3 regions of the Salinifilum aidingensis genome follow, and region 2 is predicted to be linked to each of the others. Evidence: riboswitches for the same ligand, from Rfam matches in the RefSeq annotation. Region 2 holds a riboswitch; each other region holds the start of a gene.

What was found. A riboswitch is a leader RNA that binds a small molecule or an ion and turns the genes downstream of it on or off. The one in region 2 is predicted to bind cobalamin.
Region 1: it holds a riboswitch for cobalamin, as region 2 does, so the genes downstream of both, ACYVJE_RS03580 (Rossmann-like domain-containing protein) here and cobN (cobaltochelatase subunit CobN) in region 2, are expected to answer to the same signal.
Region 3: it holds a riboswitch for cobalamin, as region 2 does, so the genes downstream of both, ACYVJE_RS13695 (ABC transporter substrate-binding protein) here and cobN (cobaltochelatase subunit CobN) in region 2, are expected to answer to the same signal.

Annotation. Positions count from the first base shown of each region.
Region 1 covers NZ_BAAGTH010000002.1:109,640-116,831, reverse strand. The annotation lists gene ACYVJE_RS03590 (MmgE/PrpD family protein) at 1-493, shown strand, start outside; gene ACYVJE_RS03585 (GNAT family N-acetyltransferase) at 689-1,249, opposite strand; cobalamin riboswitch at 1,477-1,606, shown strand; gene ACYVJE_RS03580 (Rossmann-like domain-containing protein) at 1,792-2,655, shown strand; gene ACYVJE_RS03575 (PLP-dependent cysteine synthase family protein) at 2,652-3,776, shown strand; gene ACYVJE_RS03570 (MFS transporter) at 3,773-5,053, shown strand; gene ACYVJE_RS03565 (ABC transporter substrate-binding protein) at 5,056-6,597, shown strand; gene ACYVJE_RS03560 (ABC transporter permease) at 6,597-7,192, shown strand, end outside.
Region 2 covers NZ_BAAGTH010000013.1:61,383-68,574, reverse strand. The annotation lists gene cobN (cobaltochelatase subunit CobN) at 1-1,612, opposite strand, end outside; cobalamin riboswitch at 1,666-1,787, opposite strand; gene ACYVJE_RS17480 (bifunctional 4-hydroxy-2-oxoglutarate aldolase/2-dehydro-3-deoxy-phosphogluconate aldolase) at 1,979-2,587, opposite strand; gene ACYVJE_RS17475 (sugar kinase) at 2,589-3,560, opposite strand; gene ACYVJE_RS17470 (YbhB/YbcL family Raf kinase inhibitor-like protein) at 3,770-4,315, shown strand; gene ACYVJE_RS17465 (VanZ family protein) at 4,583-5,710, shown strand; gene ACYVJE_RS17460 (mycothione reductase) at 5,725-7,137, shown strand.
Region 3 covers NZ_BAAGTH010000009.1:95,041-102,232, reverse strand. The annotation lists gene ACYVJE_RS13700 (FecCD family ABC transporter permease) at 1-43, opposite strand, end outside; gene ACYVJE_RS13695 (ABC transporter substrate-binding protein) at 40-1,077, opposite strand; cobalamin riboswitch at 1,141-1,350, opposite strand; gene ACYVJE_RS13690 (UvrD-helicase domain-containing protein) at 1,507-4,719, opposite strand; gene ACYVJE_RS13685 (hypothetical protein) at 4,789-5,937, shown strand; gene ACYVJE_RS13680 (PepSY domain-containing protein) at 6,188-6,625, shown strand; gene ACYVJE_RS13675 (cation diffusion facilitator family transporter) at 6,716-7,192, opposite strand, start outside.

The sequences.
Region 1 (7,192 bases), on a different contig from region 2:
GATCGCGCGGATCGACGTGCGCACTTTCGCGGCCGCTGCCCGGCTGGCCGCCCGGGAACCGGCGAGCACCGAGCAGGCGCAGTACAGCCTGCCGTTCGCCGTGGCCGCCGCGGCGGTGCACGGGCGGGTCGGCGCCGAACTGCTGGCGGCGCCGAGCGGGGCGGGGGCGGAGTTGCGGAGGCTGAGCCGGTCGCTGCGCGTGCAGGTCGCGCCCGAGTTCGAGCGGGTCTTCCCGGAGCAGCGCTGGGCCGAGGCGACTCTGGTGCTCCGCGACGGCCGCAGTCTCCGGTCCGGAGCGGTCTCGGCGCCGGGCGGTCCCGAATCACCGATGACGGGGCGGGAGATCACCGGCAAGTTCCGGAACCTGGCCGCACCCGTGCTGGGACGTGAGCGTGCGGAGCGGATCGCAACGCTCTCCGGGGAGATGGGCCGGCTGCCGGACGTGCCGGAGCGCTACGACGCGCTCCTCGCCGAGATCACCGGCCCGCTGTGAGGTAGTTCCCGGGGCTGCGGGCCCCCGGTGCGTGCTGCGGCTCGCGCTTCGCGAGCGCGCTCGGCCTGTCGGAGCACCGCCGACAACCCCGAGCGCGGGAACGTGCGACCGCAGTCGCGCTCACGCGTGGTGGTCGACGATGTCGAACTCCTCCCACCGCAACTCCTCCATCCACTGTGGTTCGCCGGAAGCGCTTCACACCGCGGCCGGGCGCACGGGGAGTTCGAAGTGGACGGACGGGCTGTGCCGGCCGTCCTGCCGCCCGTCGTGGATCTCCGTGGCCAGGCTGCGCCAGAACGGTTCCGCCCCGTCCACGGCCGGGTTCGTGTGCAGGTAGAGCGTGGTGTACTCGGGGGCCGCGGCGACGAATTCGCAGGCGAGGTCGACGAGCGCGCGGGCCAGGCCGTTCCTGCGGTGCTCGGGGCGGACGTAGGTGCGGAAGATCTGCGCCGTCTCCGCGGTGCCGTAGCGCTGGGCGATCCACTGTGGATGCGGTGGGCTCTTCGGCCCGTCCGAGCGCACGGATGCGGTTCCGACGACCTCGTCTTCCAGCGCGGCCACGAACAGGGCGTGGCCGGGCGTGCGGAAGTAGGTGTCCTCGAGGTGGATCACGTCGGCGTGCCAGCTGGGGACGTAACCGTGGCCGAGCACGTGGTAGAAGGTGTCGAGCATGAGCGTGCGCGCTCCCTCGACGTCGTGCAGGCGTGCGCGCCGCACGGTGTAGTCGCCGAGCGCTCGATCGCTTCCCCCGGGCATGTCCTGACTCCTCGAACGTCCGTTCCGATCCACGTGTCCGAGACTAATGCAACACGCTTGCAACAGCAAAATCGATGCTGAAAGCGCGAGATTCCGCGGGGAACAGCTGCTCATGCCGGGTTCGGCGGTGCGCGGGCGTTCCGGTGGCACCGGCGGGGAACCGCTCGGGCGGCTTGACATCCGGTGGGGCGGCTGCGTACTTCTGGATCACGTACTGCGACGGCGGCCAGGAAGCCGGTGCGAATCCGGCACGGTCCCGCCACTGTGAGTGGGGAGCTCCCCTCCACCCGCGGCCACTGCCGGAGAGCCCGGTGGGAAGGCCGGAGGGGCGGCGAGGATCCACGAGTCAGGACACTGACGCCGTCGCGCCGACTCGCAGCGGGGTCGCGGAGCCCCGAAGGAGGTACACAGGTGCGTCACGACACGTGCACCGCACGGCCGTCCCCGAACGACCCGCGTGCGGCGGTGGACCCGCAGGGCGCGTGAAAAGCCCCGGCACCGCTGGCAATCCCTCAACTCACGTGGATCGTACGGAGACGACTGTGCTTTCGACCGCTTCGGCCCCGGCCGGACGCAACGGAACCTCGCCGGACCTGCTGGCGCAGCGCGCGCTGGGCGGGCAGTTCGCGCGGGACCGCGACGACCTCCCGCAGTCCTTCAGCGCCTCGGTCGCGTTCCTGACCGCGCAGGGCTCGCAGCACTCCGGCAGGAGGAGCAGCTACGTCAACACGGTGCTCAGCATCCGCGTGCACGATGCCGTGGGCTCGTGCGCCGTGGAACCCGGTGAGCTCGGGGAGCGGGAGGTGCAGGAGATCGTCGGCTGCCGCGTCGACGCTCTGCTGTCCCACCCCGAACCCGCCGTGCGGGTGGCCGCGCTCGACGCGTACCTCACCTGCGTGCGACCGCACATCAGCGACCCGCGGAGGAGGACGGTGCGGCTGCCTCCGGGAGGTTCGCTGGAGAAGTCCACCGCCCGGGCCCGGGCGGTCGCGGAGCTCGTGCACGTGCCCGCGGGCGGGCGCGTCGCCGTGATCGGCGTGGTCAACTCGCTGCTGTCGGCGCTGCGCGAGCGCGGTGTCGACTACGTCGCCTGCGACCTCAGGGGCGGGCGAACCGAGTGGGACGAACCTGTGCTGCAGTGCCACCGGCAGGCGATCGGCCGAGCCCGGGCGGTCCTCGCCTCCGGGATGGTGCTCGGCAACGACACCTTCGACGAGATCGCCGGGCTGTGCCGCGACCGCGGTCTCGCCCTGACGATGTTCGCGCAGACCGGCAGCGCGGTCGCGCGGGAACTGCTCGGTTCCGGCGTCGACGCCCTGTCGGCGGAGCCGTACCCCTTCTTCTGGCTCACCGGCGATGCCACCGAGATCCACCTCTACTCGGCCGCGGGCGGTGGTCGGCCGTGACGCTGACGCACGCGGGCGCGAAGACCGGCGGCGCCAAGTGCCTCTCCCTGCTGGACCTGATCGGGAACACCCCCGCGGTGCGTGTGGACACTCCGCTGCCGCGCCGGCACCCGGGGTTCTGGGCCAAGTTGGAAGGACTCGCTCCCGGGAGCATGAAGGCCCGAGCGGCGTTGTCGATGCTGGACGGAGCGCGCCACCGGGGCGAGCTGCTGCCCGGAGCACCGGTCGTGGAATCCAGCAGCGGGACCCTGGCCGTGGGGCTGGCCTACGTCTGCGCGGCCCTGGGGCACCCGCTGATCATCGTCGCCGATGACGAGCTCGACGGGATGACGCGCGCGCTGCTGCGGGCGCACGGCGCGCGCGTGGAGGTCGTGCGCCAACCCCACCCGCGGGGTGGCTGGCAGCGGGCGCGGCGCGACCGGGTCCGCGAACTGGTGGACTCGCTTCCCGGCGCGTACTGGCCGGACCAGTACAACAACCCGGACAACCCCGCCGGTTACCGGGGGCTGGGGCTGGAGCTCGTGGACCAGTTCGACCGGTTGGACGCCGTGGTGTGCAGCGTCGGCACCGGTGGGCACAGCGCCGGCATCGCCGCGGTGCTGCGCGAGCACCGGCCCGAGGTGCGGATCGTGGGCGTGGACGCGCCGGCCTCGACCGTGTTCGGCCATCCCGCCGGAGAGCGGTTGATGCGGGGCTTGGGCAGCAGCATCCACCCGGGCGGCGTCGACTACCGCGCCTTCGACGAGGTCCACTGGGTGGGCGCGGCGCAGGCCGTCGACACGTGCCGCAGGCTGGCCGGGCACGCCTTCGTCACGGGCGGGTGGAGCACCGGCGCCGCCGCCACGGTCGCGGCCTGGTGCGCGCAGCAGGCCGGCCTGCACGAGGTGGTCGCGGTCTTCCCCGACGGTCCCCACCGCTACTGGGACACGATCTACGACGACGATTTCCGCGAGCGCAACGGATTGGACGGGCACAGCGCCGCGGAGCCGGTCGAGGTCGACGACCCGGCCGCCGCCGCACCGCTGGGGTGGAGCAGGTGCGGCACCATCACCGACCCCTGCCCCCGGCGGAGCTCGGCGCGCGAGCGCTGCGACGTGTGCGAAGAGGACGAGAACTCGTGAGAACAAGCGGATTCCGGATGCTGTCGTGGCCGGCGAGGCTGCTGGTGATCAACCAGTTCGGGATCACCCTGGGCTTCTACATGCTGCTGCCCTTCCTCGCCTCCTACATGACCGACGACCTCGGATACGGTGCCGCGCTGGTCGGTGTGGTGCTGGGGGTGCGGAACCTGAGCCAGCAGGGCATGTTCCTGCTCGGTGGAACCGCTGCGGACCGGTTGGGCTGCCGCCCGATGATCATCGCGGGCTGTGCGCTGCGCGTGCTGTCGTTCGGGTTGTTCGGCGTGCTGACCTCCCTGCCGGGGCTGGTCCTCGCCACGGTGCTCACCGGGCTGGCCGGGGCCCTGTTCAACCCCGCCGTGCGGACCTACCTGATGCACGAGGCCGGCGATCGGCGTGCCGAGGCCTTCGCGGTGTTCAACGTCTTCGGCCACGCCGGGACGTTCGCGGGTCCCCTGCTCGGAGCCGCGCTGCTGGCGACCGATTTCCGCGCCGTCGCGCTGCTGGCCTGCGCGGTGTTCGCGGTGCTGACGGTCCTGCAGTGGTTCGTCCTGCCCGCCCGGCCGATCGAAGCGCAGCGCACGAGCGTGCTCGGCAGCTGGCGCGAGGTGGTGGCCAATCGGCGCTTCGTCGCGTTCACCCTGGCGCTGTCGGCCTACTTCGGGCTGTACAACCAGCTCTACCTCGCCCTGCCGCTGGAGGCGCAGCGCGTGTCCGGGTTCGCCGGTGCGACGGCCGGCGTGTTCGCCGTGTCCACGGTGATCGGCGTGTTCGGGCAGGTGCGCATCACCGACTGGTGCCGCCGGAGGTTCAGCCCCGGCAGGTGCGTGGTGCTGGGGCTGGCCGCCATGGGCCTGTCGTTCGTGCCGCTGATGATCAGCAGCCCGCTGCTGCCGACGCAGCAGCCCACCGCACCCGGCCTCACGACGGTGGTGGCGTGCCTGCCACTGCTGCTGACCACGGTCGTGTTCACGGTGGGCATGGCCGTGACCAACCCCTTCGCGATGGAGCTGCTCCCCGTCGTGGGCAGCCAGCGCCTGGCGGGGACCTACTACGGCTTCTACTACCTCGTCTCCAGCCTGATCGCCGCCGGGGTGAGCTGGGTGAGCGGCACGCTGCTGGACGGCGCCCGGGGAACGCACCTCGGATGGGGTCCCTGGGCAGCGCTGCTGCTGGTCGGTCTGGCCGGTTCGGCCGGGGCAGCGCGCATGCACCGCCGGGGACTGCTCACCGCGGACGAGCCCGAGCAGTCCGCCGCACCGACCGGAAGGAGCACGTGATCATGGCCGCGCACGGCAACGGCGGGCCGTGGAACCGACGGCGCCTGCTGACCACGGCGTTGGGGGCCGCCGCGGCAGTCCCGCTCGCCGGCTGCGGCCCCGGCGGTCCGGGTGGGGCGGGGGAGCGCATCCGCGCCGGATTCCCCACGGCCGGGGCGACCGAGTCCCTCGACCCCCACACCAGCTCGATGTTCGTCGACCAGGCCCGCGCGAAGGCCCTGTTCGACCGGCTCGTCGGCTACGACGACGACATGCGCCTCGTGCCGCGGCTCGCCGAGTCGTGGGAGCCGGACGCCACCGGCCGCCGGTGGCGGGTCCGGCTGCGCCGCGCCCGCTTCCACGACGGCCGGCCGGTCACCGCCGCCGATGTGCTCTACAGCTACCGGCGCATCGCCGATCCCGCCACCGCATCCCCGGCCCGTTCGGGATTCCGCGGCGTGGATTTCACCGCGAGCCGGGATTCCTCGCAGCGTGAGCTCGAACTGGTGCTGCACGAACCGAACTTCGAGTTCCCCGTCGCCTGGGGCGGACCGGCGGCCGAGATCGTGCCGGAGGGGAGCACCGACTTCTCCGCACCGATCGGCTCCGGACCGTTCCGCCTGCGCTCCTTCGAGCCGAACTCCTCGGCGGTGCTCACCGCCTTCAGCGGGCACTGGACGGGCGAACCCGCACCGGCCGAGCTGGAGTTCGTCTCCCTCGACGAGGAGAGCGCCCGCGTCAACGCCCTGCTGTCCGGCCAGATCCACTACGCCCCCGACGTCACCGCGAACTCGGCGACCCTGCTGGAACGGGACCGGCGCACCGGTGTCCTCGCCGCACCCGGTGCCACGATGCAGGCCGTGTCCCTCAAGGTCGACCGACCCCCGTTCTCCGACCGCCGCCTCGTGCGGGCGATCCAGCTGGGCGTGGACCGGCGGCAGCTGGTCGAGACCGTCCTGAGCGGACGGGGCGAGCTGGGCGACGACCTCTTCGGCAGAGGACTGCAGTACTACCCGCAGGGCCTCCGGCAGCGCCACCACGACCCGCAGCGCGCCCGCGCGCTGCTGCGCGCGGGCGGGATGCGGAATCCGGCGTTCCCGCTCGACACGAGCACGGCAGACCCGTACTTCCAGCGCGCGGCGACGCTGATCTCCGAGCAGCTCGGAGGGATCGGCGTCGAGGCCGCGCCCCGGCAGCGGTCCGCGGAGGCGTACTACTCCGAGATCACCGAGCACGGCGTGGCGGCCCACGTCCGCACCGCCGCGCTGCCGATCGTGACCTACCTGGCGGAGCGCGTGCTCAGCGGCGGCACGGAGAGCAGCTACACCGGCTACGCCTCCCCGGAGTTCGACGCGGTGTTCCGGCGCGCGCTGCGCACGGCCGACGAGGCCGAGCGCGCCCGCCTGCTCGGCGAAGCGCAGCGGCGGGCCCGCGACGACAGCGGAATGCTGGTCTGGGGGTTCAGCGACTACAACGTCGGCGTCTCCAGCGCGCTGCGCGGGATGCGCGCCGCGCCGCCGAACTCCCTGGACTGGGCCCGCTTCGACCGGGCGCACCTGAGCTGATGCCCGGGTACGTGACCGGGCGCCTGCTCACCGCCGGTGCGCAGACGCTCGCGGTGCTGGTCGTGGTCTTCGCGCTGACCTCCCTGCTGCCCGGGGACACCGCCGCGGTGATCCTCGACGAGCACGCCGACGCGGAGCAGGTGGCCGCGCTGCGCGAACAGCTCGGCCTGGACCGCCCGCCGCCCGTCCGGTTCCTGCACTGGATCGGCGCGCTGCTGCGCGGGGACCTCGGAACGTCGCTGCTGACCGGAACACCGGTGGCCGAGCAGCTCGCCCGCGACGCCGCCACCACCGCGCTGCTGACGATCCCGGCACTGGTGATCGTGCTTCCGCTCGCGCTGGTGATCGGAGTCCGCAGCGGACTGCGGGAGGGTTCGCGCGCGGACCGCGCGCTGAACTCCGCGACGGTGCTGCTGACCTCCGTGCCGGAGTTCGCGCTCGGGCTCGTGCTGGTCGGGCTGCTGGCGGTCCGGTGGGGATGGTTGCCCGCGACGGCGGCCGGGCTGTCCGGGTGGTCGCTGCTGTCCGATCCGGCCGTGCTGGTGCTGCCGGTGGCGGTCCTGGCGGCCAAGCACCTCTGCGCGCTGTCGCGGCA
Region 2 (7,192 bases):
CGGGGGCGCAGTCGGCCGACAGCCCGATCCCCTTGCCGGGCAACCACTCCAGCGTGCCGTGCTTGCCCAGGTGCACCACGGCGTCGGCGCCGAACTCCTCCTCCAACCACCGGTAGGCGGCGAAGTACTGGTGCGACGGCGGCAGGTCCGGGTCGTGGTAGATCGCGATGGGGTTCTCGCCGAAGCCGCGCGGCGGCTGGATCAGCAGCACCACGTTGCCGAACCGCAGAGCGGCGACGTAGATCGCGCCTTCCTCGTCGACGTAGAGGCCGCCCGGCGGCGTTCCCCAGTGCTCGACCATGCTGTCGGCCAGCGGCTTGGGCAGCGCGTCGAACCACTCGCGGTAGCGCGTCGCCGGGATCCGTACGGCGGCCTGCGACATCTGCTCCTCGGTGAGCCACTCGACGTCGTGCCCGCCCGCGGCGATGAGCCGGTGGATCAGCGCGTCCCCGTCCAGTCCGGACGTGTCGAGACCACCGAGGTCGTAGCCGGCTGATTCGAGCGCGCGCAGCAGCACCACGGCCGAGGCGGGCGTGTCGAGTCCGACGGCGTTGCCGACGCGGGAGTGCTTGGTGGGGTACGACGACAGCACGACGCCGAGGCGCTTGTCCGCGTTGCGGGTTCCGCGCAGCCGGGACAGGGCCACCGCTGTCCCGGCGACGCGCCGCGCGCGCTCCGGATCCGCGACGTAGACCGGGATCTCGTCCTCACCGGACTCCTTGAAGGAGAACGGGACGCTGATCAGGCGGCCGTCGAACTCGGGGACGGCCACCTGCATGGCGGCGTCCATCGGGGACAGCGCGGCGTCGCTCTCCTCCCACTGCGCACGGCTGCTGGTCAGGCACATCCCCTGCAGCACGGGAATGTCCAGTTCGGCCAGTGCGCCGGCGTCCCACGAGTCCTCGTCGCCGCCCGCGCTGGCGTTGGCGGCCACGGAACCGCCCGCGGCGAGCACCGTGGCGATCAGGGCGTCGCACTCGCCGAGGAGTTCGCGCAGCCCTTCGGTGTCCGACAGGCCGCGCAGCGACCCGCAGTACACCGGCAGCACGTTGGCACCGGCGGCTTCGACCTCGTCGGCGAGCACGTCCACGAACGCGGTGTTCCCGGCCAGGGCGTGCGCCCGGTAGAACACGACGCCGACTGTGGGGCGGGCGGGGTCGTGCTCCCGGCTGCCGTGCACACCGAACTCGGGGGTCTTCTCCGGCGGCTCGAACGCGGTTCCGGTGAGCAGCACCGTGTCCGAGAGGAACCAGGCCAGGTGCGCGAGGTTGCGCGGACCACCTTCCACCAAGTAGGACAGGGCTTGGGTCGCCACACCGGAGGGAACGGTGGACAGGGCCATCAGCTCCGCGTCCGGAGTCGCCTCGCCGCCGAGCGCGACGGTCGGGACACCGGTCTCGAGGACCGCGTTCAGCCCGTCCTCCCAGGCGCGCTTGCCGCCGAGCAGCCGCACAACGACGATGTCCACACCGGACACCAGGTCGGGCACTTCCTCAGCAGAGACGCGGGCCGGGTTCGCCACGCGGTAGTCCGCTTCGCAGGCACGTGCGGCGAGCAGGTCGGTGTCGGCGGTGGACAGCAGCAGCACACGTGTACTGGCGGATTCGGTCACGCCTCGTCCTCTCTCTCGGGGTGCGCGCCCCGGGTGGGGGTTGCGGCGCTCGGAGTCTCCTGGCTCCCGGATCACCGCACCTCCCCCGCCTTCCCGCCCGTTCCGGGCCGTGGCATCTCAGGGGCAGCTCCCCGGTCACAGTGGCGCGACCGCCCCGGACTCGCACCGGGTTCCTCCGATTTCGCCGCAGGCTTGCCGACCCATCCTAACGGGCGCGGCACGCGGCGCCATGAGCTGCTTCACCCGTCTCCCCCGCAACGGCGCCGGGCAGCGCCGCGCAGCGGGAGCGCGCGCGATCGTCGCAGGTGACCAGCGGTCGGCAGCGCCGCGCGGCGCGCGGTGTGCTGGGCCACACCGGAGGGCGGCTCAGCCCGGCGCGCCCGCGCCACCGACGAGGTCGGCCAGCCTGGCCAGCTGCGCGGAGTCCTCCAGCGCCGAGCCCACGGCGACCACCGAGGCCCCGGCCGCGAGGTACTCCTCCGCGTTGCCCGCGTGCACGCCGCCGGTGGCGACCAGGCGCATGCTCGGGAACGGTCCGCGCATCGCGCGGAACCACCCGGCGGAGAGCTCGGCGGCGGGGAAGGCCTTCACCCAGGTCACCCCCAGCCGTTGGGCCCACTGCATCTCGCTCGGGGTGGCCACGCCGGGCAGGTGCGGCACTCGCAGCTCCTCGCTGGTGCGCAGCACTTCGGAATCCAGGCCGGGAGCGACGGTGAACGCCGCGCCGGCGGCGTGCGCCGCGTGCAGCTGGTCGAGGCCGACCACTGTGCCGGCGCCGACGGGACGTCCGCGCCGCCTGCCCGCTTCGACGGCGGCCCGCAGGGACGGCTCGGCCTCCCCCGTTTCGATCGGCACTTCCACCGCGCGGATCCCCAGGTCCCACGCCCGCTCGGCGAGGCTGACCGTGCGCTGCGGATCCATCCCGCGCAGGATCGCCATGACCGGGACGGTGAACAGCTCGTCGAAGGTGTGCATCTCAGCCCTCCCCGAACCGGAGTGCGCGCCAGCTCTGATCGGAGCGGTCCAACCAGCCGGCGAGCGCGGGTTCCTCCGGCGGCGCGGTCTGGTCGGTGGTGCTGAGCAGGCTGTGCGCGGCGAGCAGGTGGCCGAACCGCAGGCGCCGCTGCGGGTCGAAGCCGCGGAGGACGCCCGCGAGGTACCCCGCGGCGAAGGCGTCCCCCGCCCCCACGGGTTCCACGACGTCGACGTGCGGCGCGGGAACGGACACGGGCTCGGCGCCCAGCTCCCAGGCCGCGTTCGCCGCGTCCTTGACGACGACGGTGCCGGGGCGCGGCAGCATCGCCCGCACCTCCTCCGCGGTGCGCGCGCCCCACAGCGCGGCTGCTTCGTCGAGGCCGACGAACACGATGTCGGCGAGGTCGGCGAGCTCCCGCAACCGGGGCGCCGCCTGCTCGGCCGGCCACATCGCGGGGCGGTGGTTCACGTCGAACGACAGCAGGTGCCGGCGTGGACGCGCGAGCAGGTGCTGCACCATCCGGTCGCAGGCCGCCGACAGGGCGGGGGTGATGCCGCTGACGTGCAGGACCTCGACGGCGTCGAGCACTCCGTCGCCGAGGAAGCCCTCGTCCATCGTGGAGGCCGCGGACCCGGAGCGGTAGTAGTGCACGCGCGTGCCGTCCGGTCCGGGGTTCTTGAAGTAGACCCCGGTGGGCGCGGCGGATTCGGTCGCGACGAGGTCGGTGGCCACGCCCGCGGCGGAGATGTCGGCGACGAGGCGCCGCCCGAGCGGGTCGTCGCCCACTTTGCTCGCCCAGCCGACCCGGTGTCCCAGCCCGGCCAGGTGCATCGCCACATTGGACTCCGCACCCCCTGCGGAGAGGGTGAACCGCGCGGCGTTCTCGAGGGCGACCGGCTGCTCCGGCGCGATCAGCGACATCGTCTCGCCCACGCACAGCGCCTCGAACGCCCCGGGCAGTTCGGCGGTCATGCGGCACTCCCCTCTCTGCTCACGTCCGGCGCGGCCCGCGCGGCGGTGCGGCCGGACGCGCCGACCGGGAACACGCTACCCACCCGGCGTGCGCGATCCACAGCGACCGTGCACATGGTGCAAACGATCCACACGGCGCGGAGGTGGAGCCGACCTCTACGCTGGGGCGGGGCGATCACGAATCACCGTCCGCAGGCAAAGGAGCACTCATGAGCCTTCAGCGCCCGGTTGACCCGGACCCGTACTCGCTGCTGCCCGAGGTGCCGCAGTTCACCCTCGCTTCGACCGACGTGACCGACGGGCAGCCCATGGACCAGACCCACGCCTACGACGGCATGGGCATGGGCGGCCGGAACCTCTCGCCCCAGCTGAGCTGGAGCGGTTTCGGGGAATCCGCGAAGAGCTTCGTGGTGACCTGCTTCGACCCGGACGCGCCGATCCCGGGCGGGTTCTGGCACTGGGCCATGGTGGACATCCCCGCCTCGGTGACCGAGCTGCCCGCGGACGCCGGCAACCGCAACGGCCAGGGCGTCCCGGCGGGGGCCTTCCACGTGGCCAACGACTTCGGCGAGCGCGCCTTCGGCGGCGCCGCCCCGCCGGAAGGCGACCGGCCGCACCGGTACTACTTCGCGGTCATCGCCGCGGACACCGAGAAGCTGGGCGTGGACGACACCGCCAGCCCGGCCGTCGTGAACTTCATGCTCGCGTTCCACACGGTGGGCCGCGCGGTCATCGCCCCGACCTACCAGATCTGAGCCGAGCTCTTCCGCGGTCCTCGCGACCCGCTCTTCCCGCCCCGGTGCACCCCAGCGGAGCACCGGGGCGCACTCGTGCCCGGGGCGCAGGCGCCCACTTATCTGGAACTCCTCCAGAGAGCACAATTTTCATGAAAATTGTGGGTTGTCCCCACGCGGATGGGGGATGGGCCTCCGCTGACGCGCACGAAGATCACCCGTCCGGGGTGCATTTGCAACGCCGGCTGAGCCCTCCTTCCCCGTGCAACGCACGGGAAGGAGGCAGCAATGATCGCGATCGCACCGGCGGGCTCCGCGGCCGTGCTCACCGCAGTGCTCGTGACCTGCCTCTTCGCCCCGTACGTGGCAGCCGAGCACCGGCGGCACGGCCGACTGCGCCCCGGTCCGAGCCTGATGCGCGCGGCGGTGCTGCTCTACGCCACGGCGGTGGCCTGCTACGTGCTACCACCCGAACCCGACGCGCCCTGCCGCCGTCCGCGCTGGATCCCGCTCGGCCGGCTGAGCCCGTCGGTCACCGACCCGGTGCTGTTGCAGTTCCTCTGCAACATCGCCCTGTTCACACCGTTCGGCGCGTTCCTCGCGCTCGCCGGCCACCGCCTGCCGCGCGCGGCCGCGTGGGCCGCGGCCTGCTCGCTGCTGGTGGAGACGACCCAGCTCACCGGCATGTGGGGGTGGGCACCCTGCGCCCACCGCGTGTTCGACGTCGACGACCTCCTGGCGAACACCCTCGGTGCGGCGCTCGGGGCACGGCTGGTCGACGCGCTGCCGCGAAGGGAGCGATCCGGAGGGCCGACCGCGGACCGAGCCGCTCCCCGCCCGGCCACACCTGCGCGGCGGCTGCTCGCGCGCTGTTGCGACCTCCTCGCGCTGTGGTGGTCGGGCAGTGCCCTGCTCGCAGCGCTGGCCCTGCTGCGCGACACCGGCGCGTTCCCGCCCGCCGAGTCCCGGCTCGCGGAGGCCACCGCCCTGTGGTTCGCCCCCGCGGCGCTGCTGCTGGTGCACACCGCCTGCACCGGTGGCACCCCCGGGCACGGGGCGGTCCTGCTGCGGCTGCGCGGACCGGCACCGCTCACCCGTGCGGTGGTGCACTGGGCTACGGGGGCCGGTGTGCTGGCGGTCACCCAGGGCGTCGCCGGGCTCGTCGCGCCGGCGTGGCACGCACCGGTGCTGGCGACCGGGCACGTGCTGCACGCCTGCGGCCTGTCGTTGCGCCTGCGCACGCCCCCGCGGCGCGATCACGGCCGGGAGGGATCGGCCGGCGGGGCGGCACTGCCCGACCCGGCGGCGGGGACGCCGCGGGCACGACCGAGAATCGAGCCACGACGCGGAATGCCCGCGCAGCACGCGCTGTTGTCCGTAGTCGACGCACGAGCACCCCAACGCGGCGAGCGGTAAGGCAGGCTGGAGCAGTGCCACACTTCGACCTCATCATCCTCGGCTCCGGATCCGGCAACACGATCGTGGACGAACGGTTCGCGGACTGGAACGTCGCCATCGTGGAGAAGGGCATCGGCCCGGAGGACTCCTACGGCGGAACGTGCCTGAACGTGGGGTGCATCCCCAGCAAGATGTTCGTGCACGCCGCCGACGTCGCTGCGACTCCGCGGCACTCGGGCGCACTCGGCGTCGATCTCGCCGACCCGCACGTGCGCTGGCAGGACATCCGCGACCGCATCTTCGGCCGGATCGACGCGATCGCGGAGGGCGGGCGCCGCTACCGCGCCGAGGAGAACGCCAACGTCACCCTCTACCAGGGCTACAGCCGGTTCACCGGGAAGAAGGAGCTGACCGTCTACGGCCTCGAGGGGCCGGAAACGCTCACCGCCGATCACATCGTGCTCGCCGCGGGGAGCCGGCCGAGCATTCCGGAGATCACCGGCATCGACGAGGTCTGGTACCACACCAGCGACACGGTCATGCGGTTGGAGACCCTGCCCGAGCGGATGATCATCCTGGGCACGGGATTCATCAGCGCCGAGCTGGCGCACGTGTTCCACTCCCTCGGCGTCGCGGTCACCGTGGTCGGCCGCTCCGGCCGGATGCTGCGCGCCGAGGAGGAGTCGGTCTCCGAGCGGTTCACCGAGATCGCTTCCCGGCAGTGGGACCTGCGGCTGAACCGCTCCGTCCGCAGCGTCGAGCAGGACGACGAGTGCATCCGCATGTACCTCGACAGCCCCGAGGCCGGATGGGAGGCGGTCGAAGCCGACCAGCTGCTCATCGCCACCGGGCGCATCCCGAACACGGACATGATCGACGCAGCGACCGGAGGGGTCGAACTGCACCCGGACGGCCTGGTGAAGGTCGACAGCACCCAGGCCACCCCGCAGGACGGCGTGTGGGCTCTCGGCGACATCAGCTCGGAGCACGAGCTCAAGCACGTCGCCAACCACGAAGCCCGCGTCGTGCAGCACAACCTGCTGCACCCGAACTCCCCGCAGCAGGCGGACCACCGCTGGGTGCCGCACGCCGTGTTCACCTCGCCGCAGATCGCCTCGGTCGGGCTGACCGAGCAGGCCGCTCGCGAGCAGGGCGTCGACTACGTCACCTCGCAGCAGGACTACGCGGGCATCGCCTACGGCTGGGCGATGGAGAACACCACCGGCTTCTGCAAGCTGCTGGCAGATCCGAACACGGGTGCGCTGCTCGGGGCGCACATCATCGGCCCGCAGGCGCCGACCCTGGTGCAGCCGCTGATCCAGGCGATGGTGTTCGGCCAGCACGCGCGCGAGCTCGCGCGCGGCCAGTACTGGATCCACCCGGCCATGCCGGAACTGCTGGAGAACGCGCTGCTGAACCTGCCGCTGAACGAGCAGGCCCGCTGATGCCCGCGGGGTGTTCGCGGCCACCGCGAGCACCCCGCGGCCCGCGCCCGACCGC
Region 3 (7,192 bases), on a different contig from region 2:
GCCACGCGCGCCGGGCCGCGCGGGTCGTCCCGGCCGCGCTCACCGGTCGCGCCCGAACTCGCGCAGCTTGGCGGCGACCTTCTCCACTCCGGCCACGGTGCGGATCGACGGGTTCATCGCCTGCCCGCTCAGCCGCACGTACCGGTGGTTCTCGACCGCGTCCATGTGGGCCGTGGCCGGGTGCGACTCGAGGAAGGCGATCTTGGCGCGCGCGGTCTCGGCCGTCTCCGACCGGCGCGAGAGGTCGCCGAGCACGAGCACGTCCGGGTTGCGCTCGGCCACGGTCTCCCAGTTGATCTGCGGCCACTCCGCGTGCGTGTCGGCGAAGGCGTTGCGCGCGCCGACCTGGTCGGTGATGATGCCCGGCGCGCCGCAGCAGCCCGCCAGGTAGGGCGACTCGGAGTTGGCGAACCAGAACATCAGCGACGTGTCGGAGGCGTCGAGGCCGCGGGTGGCGCGGTCCATGCGTGCCTGCAGGTCGGCGACGAGTCGTTCGCCGCGCCGGGGCACGTCGAACAGCTTCGCCAGCTCGCGGACCTCGCGGTAGAGGGTCTGCATCGACAGCGGGTGCTGCCGCCGCCCGTCGCCGGAGCCGCTGTTGTCCTTGGCGCAGTCGGCGGGGGAGAGGTAGCTGTTCACGCCGAGCTCGGCGAACTGTCCCCGCCTGGCGACCCCGCCGGGGCCGAGGGTGGACACGAACGAGGCGGTGACGAAGTCGGGTTCGGCGGCCAGCACCGACTCGAACGACGGCATGTCGTCGGCCAGGCGCGGCACCGACGCGTTCGCCGCGGCCAGTTCCTGCGGCAGCGGGTCGGTCCACATGGACGTGCCCACGATGCGGTCGCCCAGCCCGAGCGCCAGCAGGATCTCCGTGGTGCCCTGGTTCAGCGACACGACCCGCTGCGGCGGCCGGTCCAGTTCGGTGCGCGTGCCGCAGTTGTCCACGGCGCGGGGGTAGCCGGGGGCGGGCGGTTGCTGCTGCGGCGCCGCTGCGGTACCGCAGCCGGCCAGCAGCGCGAGCGCGGACAGCAGGGACAACGGCAGAGCGAGGCGGTGCAGTGCCGACAGCAAGCGCACGAACGCTCCTCGGTGTCGAAGGGGCCGTGACGCGGGCCCCGCGGGTGCATGACAAGACCCGGCCGCGCGGGCCGGGAGCCAGCAGGTCTTCGGACTCGGGGTCTTCCGGGCGGAACGCCTTCCCGGAGGGCGTGCTCCAGTGGCTGAGCCAGGGGTCGTTCCACGGCTCCGTGTTCCGCCCGTCGCCCACACCGCTGCGCGTCAGTTCCGGATTCGCACCGGATTCCCTGACTCACGTCGCGCGTGAGTTCGACTGGCGAACGACAACGTACCACCCGCGCCGACCCGGCCCATCCGCCCCGGCGAAACCCCTGGTCACGCCGCGATCCGGCGGGTGAGGGGTGAGTTGGGGCACCCCCGCGGCCCCGCCCGGACGACCCGGGCGGTCAGGTCAGGCAGCCGCGGCGGCACCCCCAGGCCGTCGAGGAGTCACAGCAGGCTCAGCTGCCGCGGCCGCGGCTGGCGCCGCACCGGCTGCTCATCGACGACCGCATCGCCCAACCCGTCCAGCAACGGGCTGCGGCGCCGGTCGCGACCGCCGCGGCGCGCCGCACCGGTGAGGTACAACCGCTCGTGCGCGCGGGTCATGCCCACGAACACCAGCCGCCGCTCCTCGGCGAGCGCCTGCTCGTCCGGCGGGGACTGCGGCCACGACAGCGGCAGCAGCCCGTCCTCGCAGCCGGCCAGGAACACCACCGGGAACTCCAGGCCCTTGGCCGCGTGCAGCGTCAGCAGGAACACCGCCTCGGCCCGCGGGTCCAGCGCGTCGACCTCCGCGCCGAGCGCGACCTCGCGGACCAGCTCGGTCACGTCGCGGCAGCGGCGGGCCAGCGGCAGCAGCAGATCCACCGCGTGGTGCACCTGCCCGGCCGTCTCGTCCGGCACCCGCCCGGCCACCACCTCGGCCGCCCGCCGCATCCCGGTGACCACGTCGTCCGCGGCGCCCCCGCCGGCGCGGGCGAGTTCGTCGGTGACCAGCCGCACCCCGGTGCGCTGGGCCAGCCGCTCGTGCGAACGGCGCTGCACCGGCAGGCCCTGCCGGTCCAACGCCTCGGCCAGGGCGTGCGCCTGCGCCTCGGTGCGGTAGAGCACGGCGACGTCGCCGAAACCGAACCCGCCGCGCTCGTGCCCGCTGGCCCGGCCCGAGTCCAACGCGTGGAACGACGCCCCGCCGAGCAGCTGCTCGACCGTGCCGGCGATGTAGGCCGCCTCGGCGTGCTCGTCGGCGGCGGTGTGCCGCACGATCCGGTGCGCCGGCCGGTCCCCGGCCGCGGCCAGCACCCGGTCCGGCACGAACGTCGACGCCGCCACCGCCCGCTGCGCTGCGGTGAGGATGTGCGCCCCGCTGCGGTAGTTGCGCTGCAGGTGGCACACCCGCGCGGTGGGGAAGTCCGCGGTGAACCGCAGGAAGTAGCCCACGTCGGCGCCGCGGAAGGCGTAGATCGCCTGGTCCGGGTCGCCGATGGCGGTCACGTTGCCCTCCGGCGGGGCCAGCTGCCGCAGCAGCCGGTACTGCACCGCGTCGACGTCCTGGTACTCGTCGACGGTGATCCACGCGAACCGGTCCCGCCACGCCGCGGCGGCCTGCGGGTGCTCGGCGAGCACGGCCACCGCCGCGTCCAGCAGCCCGTCGAAGTCGACCAGGTCGCGCTCGGCCAGCGCTTGGTGGTAGCGCCGCACCAGCGCGGCCACGTCCTCCTCGACCGGCTCGCCCAGCCGGACGCGGCCGGCCGCGTCCGCCAGCCGCCGCGCCCCGCCCTGGTCGCCGGCCAGCGCCAGCCGCAGGTCGTGCTGCACGGCCGCGTCGGCGATGCCGAACCCGGCGGTGAGCCCCGCCGCGTCGGCGTGCTCGCGCAGGATCCGCAGCGCCAGGCCGTGGAACGTGGTCACCGTCATCTCCGCGGCCGGAGCACCGAGCAGCCCCTCCAAGCGCTGCCGCATCTCCGCCGCGGCGCGGCGGGTGAACGTGACCGCCAGGCACGTCCGCGGGTCCGCGCCGCGCTCGGCGACCAGGTGCGCCAGCCGGTGGGTGACCGTGCGGGTCTTGCCCGTGCCCGGTCCGGCCACGATCAGCAGCGGCCCGCCGGCGCAGGCCGCGGCCGCGGCCTGCGCACCGTCCAACCCGGCCAGCAGTCCCGTCGCCGCGACCGCGTCCGGCTCCGGTGGTTCCGTGCCGTCACCGGTCTGCTCAGCGCCGACCGCGACGCCCGGGCGGGCGGGCGCGGCCTGACCGGGGGTCTCCTCGGCACCCTCCCTGCCGCCGGTGGCCGCATCCGCGTGCTCGCCCGCCCCGGCTGGCGCCGCGGCCCCGCCCGGCGCGTCCGCAGCGCGCCGGGCCGGCACGGTGGGAGTCGGCGCGTCGAACAGGGCTAACGCGGACCCGCCCCACTCGGCCGCCTCGCCCGGGTCGAACAGGCGGATCACCCCGTACTGCCCGTCGAAGCCGGCCTCGCGGCGCACCCGCCCGGCACGCAGCCGACGGATCGCCTCACCCAACGCGGGATCGTGCCCGGCCAACTGCTCGACCGGCACCTCGTCGAGCACGTGCAGCTCCGGCCCGAACGCGGCGGTCACCCGGGAGGTTTCCGCGAACACCGTCTTGCTCTTGGGCCCCACGCCGCGCAGCTCGCCGATGATCTCCGGTAGCGGGATGCGGTTGCGGTAGTCCACCGCGCCCTGCGGGCGCGCCCCGGCGGGCCGGTCGGCCACCGCCGCGACCCGGTTGAGCACCCCGACCGTCAGCGCCTTGCCGCAGTCGGGGCACACCCCGCCGTGCGCGGCGGTGTCCTCCGGGGCGCAGCGCAGCCCGCAGCCGCGGTGCCCGTCGAGGTGGTACTTGCCCTCCTCGGGGAAGAACTCCACCGTGCCGGCGTAGCCGCGGCCGGTTTCCAGCGCGGACTTCACCGCGAAGTAGTCCAGCTCCACGTCGAACGCGGTCGCCTCGCGCGCCACCATCGGCGGCGAGTGCGCATCCGAATAGCTCACCAGCGTGTAGCGGTCCAACCCGGACACGCGCCAGTTCATCTCCGGATCCGACGACAACCCCGTCTCCACGGCGAAGACGTGCCCGGCCAGGTCCCGGTAGCACTCGTCGAGCGAATCGAACCCGGCCTTGGAGCCGAGCGCGGCGAACCACGGCGTCCAGATGTGCGCCGGCACCAGGTACGCCCCGTCGCCGGATTCGAGGGTGATCTCCAGCAAGTCGCGGGAATCCAGCCCGAGGATCGGCCGCCCGTCCGAGGCGAGGTTGCCGATCGTCGACAGCCGCGCGATGAACCGCTCCGCCGCGGCGAAGTCCGGCAGGTAGCACAGGTGGTGCACCTTGCGGGTGTGCCCGCCGGCCTTGTAGATCGTGGAGATCTCCACCGACAGCGCGAACCGCACCGGCCCGCGGCACGACTCCGGCAGGGTGGCCAGCACCTCGGCGTCGACGTCGTCCCGCAGCCGGTACAGCCCCGGCTCCTCGGCCGGCGTCAGCATCTCCTGCGCGTGCGCGAACCAGGCCGGATGGGTGATGTCGCCGGTGCCGAGCAGCGCAACTCCCTTGCGCCGCGCCCACCAGGCCAGGTTCGGCAGCGTCCCGTCCTTGCTGCAGGCCCGCGCGTACTTCGCGTGGATGTGCAAATCGGCGTAGAAGCGCACGCGGAGATCCTGCCAGCCGGCGTGCCCACCGCCCCTGCCGGGGCGATCACCCTGCTAGCGTCGGCCACCGTGAGCGAGGCCGAGGTCGACACCGCGGGCGTGTGCAAGTTCCCCGGCTGCGACCGTCCCGTGGCCGCCGCCTCCGGGCCCGGACGCCCCCCGGAGTACTGCGACCTGCCCGAGCACACCCGCTGGCGCGCGTGGAAGGAGCGGCAACGCCGCGCGGGCGAGACCACCGGCGGCGAGGCCGGCGCGGACGGCGCCACCTCCGACCGGGAGGCCACCCGGCTGCACACCGCCGAACTGCTGCGCCAGTACCGCAGCCTCTCCGAGCAGCTCTCCCGCACCCTGCACGGTGCGCTGGAACACCTCGACGGCCTCACCGACCCCAGCACGGCCGACGCCCAGGTGCGCGCCGCCCACGCCGACGCGGCCGGCCGCATCGCCCGGGCCGAGCAGGAACTGGCCACCGCGCTGCACCGCGCCGAGCAGGCCGAGACGGCCCAGCAGCAGGCCGAGACCGACCGCGACGCGGCGCGCGCCGACGCCGAAACCGCGCGGCAGCAGGCCGAACAGGCCCAAGCCGACCAGCAGGCCGCCGAGCAGCGCGCGAGCCGCGCCGAGGCCGACGCGGCCGAGCAGGTCGAAACCGCCCGCAACGAGGCCGACGTGGCCATCGACGCCGCGGCCCGCGAGGCCGACCAGCGCGCCGCCGACGCGGAAGCCGCCGCCGAACAGGCCCGCACCGAGGCACGCGAGACCGCCGAGGCCGCCCAGCAGCAGGCCCGCGACGACATCGCCGCCGCAGCAGCCGACCGCGACACCGCCCACGACCGCGCGGTGCGGGCCGAACAGGCCCGCGACACCGTCGAACAGCAACGCGACGAGCTGCGCGCCGAACGCGACACCGCCCGCCAGCAGCTGCGCGAGGCCCAGGCCGAAACGGGCCGGCTGCGCCGCGAGCACGACGAGGCGCTGGGCCGCGAGCGGCAGCAGGCCCAGCACCTCGTGCAGCAGGAACGCGAGGCCGCCGAGCAGCGCGTCGCCGCCGTCGAAGCCGCCCGGCGGGAAACGCTGACCCGGGCGCAGCGCGCCGAGACCCAGCTGGACCAGGCCCAGGCCGACCTGCGGCGCTGGCAAGCCGCCGCGGCCGGGCGGAACGACTCGGAGGAGACCGACGCCGCAGCCGCGAACGCCTCCGGCGAGGCCGCCGGCTGAACGGTGGGCGGATGCCCCGGCGCGAGGCGGGGGCGCGGAGCCGAACCGCGGGTAGTGCTCGGCGTGAGCGCTGACGGGGCACCGCACGGCGGGGCACGAGCTGCCACCGCCTTCGGCGCACTCGTGTGACCTGCAGTGATGCTTTTTAGCATTTTCTTAGTGTGCGAGTAGTGCGCTCTTAGCTGCCGCGTTGCGACTGTGGTGATCAACGGCGGCGAGGGCCGCCGACCGCGACGAAAGGGCGGAGCACATGCGCAAGAAGCTGATCGGCGCGATCGCGGTGACGGGCGGCCTGCTCGGCCTGGGCGGCACGGCCGTCGCCGTCGGCGGCGCCAACGAGCCGGACCCGCAGGACCAGGTCCAGCCGGCGGCTGCGCAGGCCGATCACCGCGCTGACCGTGACGACGACCGTGACGACTGGGACGACGCCGAGGAAGGCCGGCCGCACCGCGGCAACCCCTGGCCCGAGCACTGCAGCACCGGCGAGCCCACCATCAGCGGGAAAAACGCGGAGCAGCTCGCGAAGACCCGGGCTTCCGGAGCGGAGGTCACGGAGATCAAGCTCGACCGCTGCTACGGCCCCGAGTGGGAGCTCGAACTGCGCGAGGGCAATCTCGAATACGACGTGGACGTCGATGCGAACAGCGGCAAGATCGTCGAGTTCGAAACCGAACGCGAGGACGACTGAGCGCACGCGAACTCGCAGGTCTCGACAACGCGTGTCGACGAACAACGCCGAGTACCCCGCAGGGCCCCGAGTCCGGTGGCGGTGCGGCTGTCAGGTCGGGCGCTGCCGGTGGTGGGCGAGCGCCGCGTGCGGATCGTGCCCGGCGGTGGGGGCGGGGTCGGTGTGCACGGTGGCCCGGGCCAGGCGGGTGACGGCGTGCAGCAGGCGGTGTTCGGCGTCGGCGGCGATGGCGTGCGCCTCGAGCACCGACAGCTCCGCGTCGACGACCAGGTCGGTTTCGGCGTGCAGCTGGTGCCCGACCCAGCGCATGCGCAGCGCCCCCACACCGCGCACCCCCGGGGTGGTGCGGAGCGCGGCACGGGCCTGCTCGACCAGGGCGGGGTCGACCGCGTCGAGCATCCGGGCGAAGACCTGCTTGGCCGCCCCGGCGAGCACGGCCACGATCGCCGCGGTGATCACCAGCCCGGCCACCGGGTCGGCCCACTGCCAGCCCAGGGCGGCACCGCCGGCGGAGAGCAGCACGCCCAGCGAGGTGAACCCGTCGGTGCGGGCGTGCAGCCCGTCGGC